Piscinibacter sp. HJYY11: one gene and its partner. The protein of the gene in region 1 binds, or shares a complex with, the protein of each later gene. Links are inferred from orthologs where the notes say so. Each region holds a gene or a part of one and is shown in the gene's direction. Other genes may lie near its edges.

The links. Proteins that work in one complex are often made in the same cells at the same time.
Region 2: the proteins of pabB (region 1) and JI745_RS18335 are in contact, whole or in part, in a solved structure (PDB 8RP0), measured with the Escherichia coli proteins. The link is inferred for Piscinibacter sp. HJYY11 from one-to-one orthologs.

What each region holds. Positions count from the first base shown.
Region 1 is NZ_JAERQZ010000001.1:3,351,400-3,354,466, forward strand. The notes cover bases 163-2,989. They hold pabB (aminodeoxychorismate synthase component I), read left to right. Parts: upstream 163-789; coding sequence 790-2,190; downstream 2,191-2,989. Other genes in these bases: bioA (adenosylmethionine--8-amino-7-oxononanoate transaminase), read right to left, coding at 163-257; JI745_RS15515 (chorismate pyruvate-lyase family protein), read right to left, coding at 254-766; JI745_RS15525 (hypothetical protein), read left to right, coding at 2,190-2,879; JI745_RS15530 (AsmA family protein), read right to left, coding at 2,876-2,989. Also shown: more of bioA, read right to left, coding at 1-162; more of JI745_RS15530, read right to left, coding at 2,990-3,067. UniProt on the Escherichia coli protein: Part of a heterodimeric complex that catalyzes the two-step biosynthesis of 4-amino-4-deoxychorismate (ADC), a precursor of p-aminobenzoate (PABA) and tetrahydrofolate.
Region 2 is NZ_JAERQZ010000001.1:3,943,373-3,946,611, forward strand. Bases 166-3,164 are described here. They hold JI745_RS18335 (aminodeoxychorismate/anthranilate synthase component II), read left to right. Parts: upstream 166-1,372; coding sequence 1,373-1,957; downstream 1,958-3,164. Other genes in these bases: trpE (anthranilate synthase component I), read left to right, coding at 166-1,372; ltaE (low-specificity L-threonine aldolase), read left to right, coding at 1,970-2,980; trpD (anthranilate phosphoribosyltransferase), read left to right, coding at 2,992-3,164. Outside these bases: more of trpE, read left to right, coding at 1-165; more of trpD, read left to right, coding at 3,165-3,239. UniProt on the Escherichia coli protein: Part of a heterodimeric complex that catalyzes the two-step biosynthesis of 4-amino-4-deoxychorismate (ADC), a precursor of p-aminobenzoate (PABA) and tetrahydrofolate.

The sequences.
Region 1 (3,067 bases):
TGCGTGCAGCCGGCGAGCATCACGTGCGCGAGCGTGTCGAGCTGCTGGTGCAGCGCGGCGGTGATGTGCGGGTGGCCGTGGCCGAAGAGGTTGACCCACCAGGAGCTGATGGCGTCGAGGTAGCGCTTGCCGTCGGGGTCGTAGAGCCACAGGCCTTGCGCGCGGGCCACCGGCAGCGGCGGCAGGGTCTCGTGCTGCTTCATCTGGCTGCAGGGGTGCCAGACAGCGCGCAGGCTGCGTTGCGACAGATCGCTCATGTGTTCCCCACCATGCCCTTGCGGAAGCTCTCGAAGATGTACATCAGCGGCCCGGTCTCGGTGACGATGCGGTAGCAGCGGCTCGCGCGCGGGTCGGGGTGCCCGACGTGCTGCCACAAGGCCTCTTCGATCTCGGCGGTGCTCTCGAGCGGCTCGCGCTGCACGAAGAGGCGTTGCAGCAGGTGGCCGATGGGCGCCTTGCCTTCGTGGAGCTGCGCGAGGAACCAGTCGGGCACCGCATCGAGCCGCGTGTACGAGAGGTTGTCCATCAGCACCTGGCCGTGGGCGTGAAGGCTCGTCACGCGGTGCAGCCATCGCGTGCCGCCGAGCTGCTCACGCACGGCCGGGGGCACGCCATCGGTCTGCTGCTGCAAGAGCAGCTCGACCTGCATCGGCGCCTGCGCGATCGCTTCGCACACGCGCGTGGTCGAGCCGTCGAGTGCCATCAGCGCGCGCAGCAAGGGCGCGTGCGATGGGTCGGGTGGAAAGGGCTGTCGATCTACACTCATTTGGTTCTAGTTGTTCGTCCCACATGAAACCCGCCATCGTACCGGTCACGCTCGCCGCGACGCCGCAAGACCTCTACGCACGCTTGGGCGCGGCCGAGGGCACGGTGCTGCTCGAGAGCAGCAAGCAGATGCCCGGCCTCGGGGGCTGGTCGTGGGTGACGGGGCCGGCCTGCGCGACGCTGGAGACGCGTGGCGGCACGACCACGCTCATCGAGGCGGCCAGCCAACGGGTCCTCGACGAATGGGCCGACCCGTTCGAGGCCATCGATGCCGTGTTGTCGGCGCTGAAGGCCGATGCCTCGCCGCGCCCCGCGGGCCTGGGCTTCGCCGGAGGGCTGGTCGGCTACCTGGGCTACGACCTCGCACGCTTCGTCGAGCGCCTGCCAGTGATCGCGGCCGACGAGCCCGCGCTGCCGGCGATGCGCCTGCACCTGTGCGACCACCTCTATGCCCACGACCATGCCACCGGCACCTGGTACTGGTGCGAACGCCCCATGCCCTGGAGCGATGCGGCCTCGCGTGAGCGGGTGTGGGCCACCACGCGCGCCTGCGCCACCGCGCGCACGCCGGCGACCGGCCGCTTTCACGCGGGCGCGCTGCAGTCGCGCACACCGCCTGCGCGCTATCTGCAGCAGGTGCAGCAGGTGCTCGACTACATCGCGGCCGGCGACATCTTCCAGGCCAACCTGTCGCACCGGCTCGAAGCGCCGTTCGAGGGCGACCCGTATGCGCTCTACCGCGCGCTGACGGCGCGCAACCCGGCGCCGTTTTCCGCCTACCTGCCGGGCGAGGGGTTCGCGATCGCGAGCGTGTCGCCCGAGCGTTTCCTGAAGCTCGACGTGGCACCCGAAGGCCGTGTCATCACCGCGCGGCCCATCAAGGGCACGCTGCCGCGCGAGGCCGACCCGGCGCGCGACGAGGCCCAGCGCCTCGCCCTCACCCACAGCGTGAAGGACCGCGCCGAGAACCTGATGATCGTGGACCTGATGCGCAACGACCTCGGCCGAGTGGCGCAGGTCGGCAGCGTGAAGGTCGACCGCCTGTTCGAGGCCGAGCCGCACCCGAGCGTGTGGCAGCTGGTGTCGACGATCCGCGCGACGTTGCGTGACGACAGGCGCGTGGCCGACCTGCTGCGCGCCTGCTGGCCGCCGGGCTCGATGACCGGTGCGCCCAAGGTGCGCGCGATGGAGATCATCGAGGAGCTGGAGCCGGTGCGGCGCGGGCCGTATGCGGGTGCGATCGGCTATCTCGATGCGAGCGGGGCGATGGACCTGTCGGTGGTGATCCGCACGGCCGTCGTGCACGGCGCGCGGGTGATGGTGCAGCTCGGCGGTGCGGTGGTGGCCGACTCCGACCCGGCGAAGGAACACGCCGAGACCGAGGCCAAGGGGCGTTTCATCGTGAAGGCCTTGCGAGAGAGCTGATGGCGGGGCTTACCGCGTTGCACAGCCGCCGTCTGCGCGAGATCTGGCGCTCTGCCGGCTGGCCCTGCCAGGACCTGGTGGAAGTGGAGCTGCTCGCGGCCGGCTTCATCGAGCGCGTGCGCCAGCCGAGCGGCCACGAGACCCTGCGCGTGACCGACGCCGGCATCGCGCTGCTGGCCGACACGCTGCAGCGCAACCGCGCACGGCGCGATGCGCATGAAGACCTGGTCGAGCGTGTGGCCCGCGAGATGACCCGCGCCGGCCGCCTGGCCTGGCGCGGCCTCGCGCTGCGCGCCAAGGTCGGTGTGGACGACGAGGCGCAGTGGGTGATGGCGATGCCCGACGTGTTCTCCATCCGCCACACGACCGTCGAGGCCTACCTCGAGCCGATCGTGCACGAGATCAAGGTGAGCCGCGCCGACCTGCTGTCGGATCTGCGCCGCGAGGCCAAGCGCAGTGCCTACCTGCAGCTCAGCAGCGAGTGCTGGTACGTGATCGCGCGTGGCATCGCCACAGCCGAGGAGATCCCGCCCGAGTTCGGCGTGATGGCCGCCGAAGGCGCGGCGCTGGAGGTGCTGCGCCCGGCGCCCAAGCGTGCGATGGCGATGTCGCTGCCGCTGTGGATGGCACTCGCGCGGGCCACGCCGCTCGACGGCTGGCAGCACGACGACGCGCAAGGGCTGCTCTAGGCGCAGCGTGCGTGCGACGCGGGCACCTGCTCGCGCTGCGCGAGCTCCACCTTCAGCCCGCGGAAGCTGCCTTCCGCGACGATCGAGGCCGGCAGCACTCCGCCGTGCGCCTCGGGTGTCAGCACCAGGTCCCAGCGTTCGTCGGCAAGCCGCACGCTGCCGCTGCCCTGCACCTGGGTGCGCTCGGT
Region 2 (3,239 bases), 590 kb from region 1 along the record:
CGCCTATGCCTCCGGCAGTGGCAGGCACAGCTTCCTGCTGGAATCGGTGGTGGGTGGCGAGCGCTTCGGACGCTATTCGTTCATTGGCCTGCCGGCGCGCACGCTGCTGCGTGCCACCGGCTTCCGCACCGAGGTCGTCACCGATGGCCAGGTGGTCGAGGCGCACGACGGCAACCCGCTCGACTTCATCGCCGAGTACCAGAAGCGCTTCAAGGTGGCGCTGCGCCCGGGGCTGCCGCGTTTTTGCGGCGGCCTGGCCGGCTATTTCGGCTACGACGCGGTGCGCTACATCGAGCACAAGCTCGCAAAGACGCAGCTGCCCGGTGGCATCGACACCCCCGACGTCCTGCTGCTGCAATGCGAAGAGCTGGCGGTGATCGACAACCTGTCGGGCCGGCTCTACCTCATCGTCTACGCCGACCCGTCGCAGCCTGAAGCCTATTTCCGCGGCAAGCGGCGTCTCGCCGAGCTGTCCGACAAGCTGAAATACAGCGTGACCGCACCGCCGGTAAAGCGTGGCACCTCGCATGCGGTGGAGCGCGAGTTCGCGAAGGAGGACTACCTCGCCGCGGTGCTCAAGTCCAAGGACTACATCGCGGCCGGCGACATGATGCAGGTGCAGATTGGCCAGCGGCTGAAGAAGCGCTACACCGAATCGCCGCTCAGCCTGTACCGCGCGCTGCGCTCGCTGAATCCGTCGCCGTACATGTACTTCTACGACATGGGCGACTTCCAGATCGTCGGCGCCTCGCCCGAGATCCTGGTGCGGCAGGAGAACACACCCGAGGGCCAGAAGATCACGATCCGCCCGCTCGCCGGCACCCGCCCGCGCGGCGCGACGCCCGAGCAGGACAGGGCGCTCGAAGCCGAGCTGAGCGCCGACCCGAAGGAGCGCGCCGAGCACGTGATGCTGATCGACCTGGCGCGCAACGACATCGGCCGCATCGCCAAGACCGGCAGTGTGAAGGTGACCGACGCCTTCGTGATCGAGCGCTACTCGCACGTGATGCACATCGTGAGCAATGTCGAGGGCATCCTGAAAGACGGCATGAGCAGCCTCGACGTGCTCAAGGCGACATTCCCTGCCGGCACGCTGACCGGTGCGCCCAAGGTGCGGGCGATGGAAATCATCGACGAGCTCGAGCCGGTGAAGCGCGGCATCTATGGCGGAGCCTGTGGGTACCTGAGCTTTGCCGGCGACATGGATGTGGCGATCGCGATCCGCACCGGCATCGTCAAGGACAACACGCTGTACGTGCAGGCGGCAGCCGGCGTTGTGGCTGACTCGGTGCCCGAGCTGGAATGGAAAGAGACAGAAGCCAAGGCGCGGGCCTTGTTGCGTGCCGCCGAACTGGTCGAGGAGGGCTTCTGAATGCTGCTCATGATCGACAACTACGACAGCTTCACCTTCAACCTCGTGCAGTACTTTGCCGAGTTGGGCGAAGACGTGCGTGTGTTCCGCAACGATGAGATCACGCTCGAAGGCATCACCGAACTGAAGCCTGACCAACTGGTGCTGTCGCCCGGACCGTGCTCGCCTGCCGAAGCGGGCATCTGCGTGAGCGCGATCCAGCACTTCACCGGCAAGCTGCCGATCCTCGGCGTGTGCCTGGGTCACCAGGCGATCGGTGCGGCGCTGAAAGGCAAGATCATTCGCGCCAAGACGCAGATGCACGGCAAGACCGACGTGATCACGACCGACAAGCGAGGTGTGTACAGCGACCTGCCGGAGAAGTTCACCGTCATCCGCTACCACTCGCTGGTGATCGAGCGTGCCACGCTGCCGAAGGAGCTGGAGATCACCTCCACTTCGCAGGATGACGAGATCATGGGCGTGCGCCACACCGAACTCGCCGGCACCAAGACGCCGCTGGAAGGCGTGCAGTTCCATCCCGAGTCCATCCTCACCGAGCATGGGCACGCGATGCTGAAGAACTTCCTCGACCTGAAGAACTGAGCGGGGCTGGGCATGAAGGTGGTGGACCTGCGCAGCGACACCGTCACGCGGCCGACGCCCCGCATGCGCGAGGCAATGGCGCGGGCCGAGGTGGGCGACGACGTGTTCGGCGACGACCCGAACGTGAACGCGCTGCAGGAGCGCATTGCCGCCCTCACCGGCAAGGAAGCCGCGCTCTTCATGACGAGCGGCACGCAGAGCAATCTTGCGGCCATCATGAGCCACTGCGGCCGCGGCGACGAGTACATCGTCGGCCAGATGCACCACACCTACCGGTGGGAGGCGGGTGGGGCGGCGGTGCTGGGCAGCGTGCAGCCGCAGCCGCTCGAGCACCTGGCCGACGGCACGCTCTCGCTGGCCAGCATCGAGGCAGCGATCAAGCCCGACGATGCGCACTTCGCGAAGAGCCGCTTGCTGTGCCTGGAGAACACGCTGGGCGGCAAGGCCTTGCCGATGTATTTCATGGCGGAGGCGACTGCACTGGTGCGGCGCCGTGGCCTGGCGACCCACCTGGACGGTGCTCGCGTTTTCAATGCAGCAACGGCGCTCGGCGTGCCCGTGCACGAGATCGCGAGCCACTTCGATTCAGTCTCGGTGTGTTTTTCGAAAGGCCTCGGTGCTCCCGTCGGCTCGGCGCTGTGCGGCTCCAAGGATCTGATCAAGAGCGCTCATCGCTGGCGGAAGATGTTGGGCGGCGGCTTGCGGCAAGCCGGCGTCATCGCCGCCGGCGCCCTGCATGCGCTCGACCACCACGTCGAGCGACTGGCCGATGACCACGCGCTGGCGTGTCGCCTGGCGCAAGGGCTGCAGGGCATTGCCGGTGTCACGGTCGAAGCACCCGAGACCAACATCGTCTTCATCGACGTCGCCGGTGATCGCGCCGCCGGCCTGCTGCCGCATCTGGAATCGCGCGGCGTGCTCGCCACCGGGCTCTACCGCCTGCGCTTCGTGACACACCTTGACGTCGACGCCGAGGGCGTGGACCGCGCCGTCGCCGCCGTGCGCGACTATTTCAACGCTTGACATCGACCGCCATGACCATCACCAACACCGAAGCGCTGGCGCGCGTCATCGATCACCGCGAGATCTTCCACGACGAGATGCTGACGCTGATGCGCCGCATCATGAGCGGCGAGATGTCGCCGGTGATGATCGCGGCGCTCTCGATGGGGCTGCGCGTCAAGAAAGAGACCATCGGTGAAATCGCGGCAGCGGCGCAGGTCATGCGTGAGCTCGCCACGCCGGTGCCAGTAGACGACAAGTCGAACCTCGTCGACCTGTG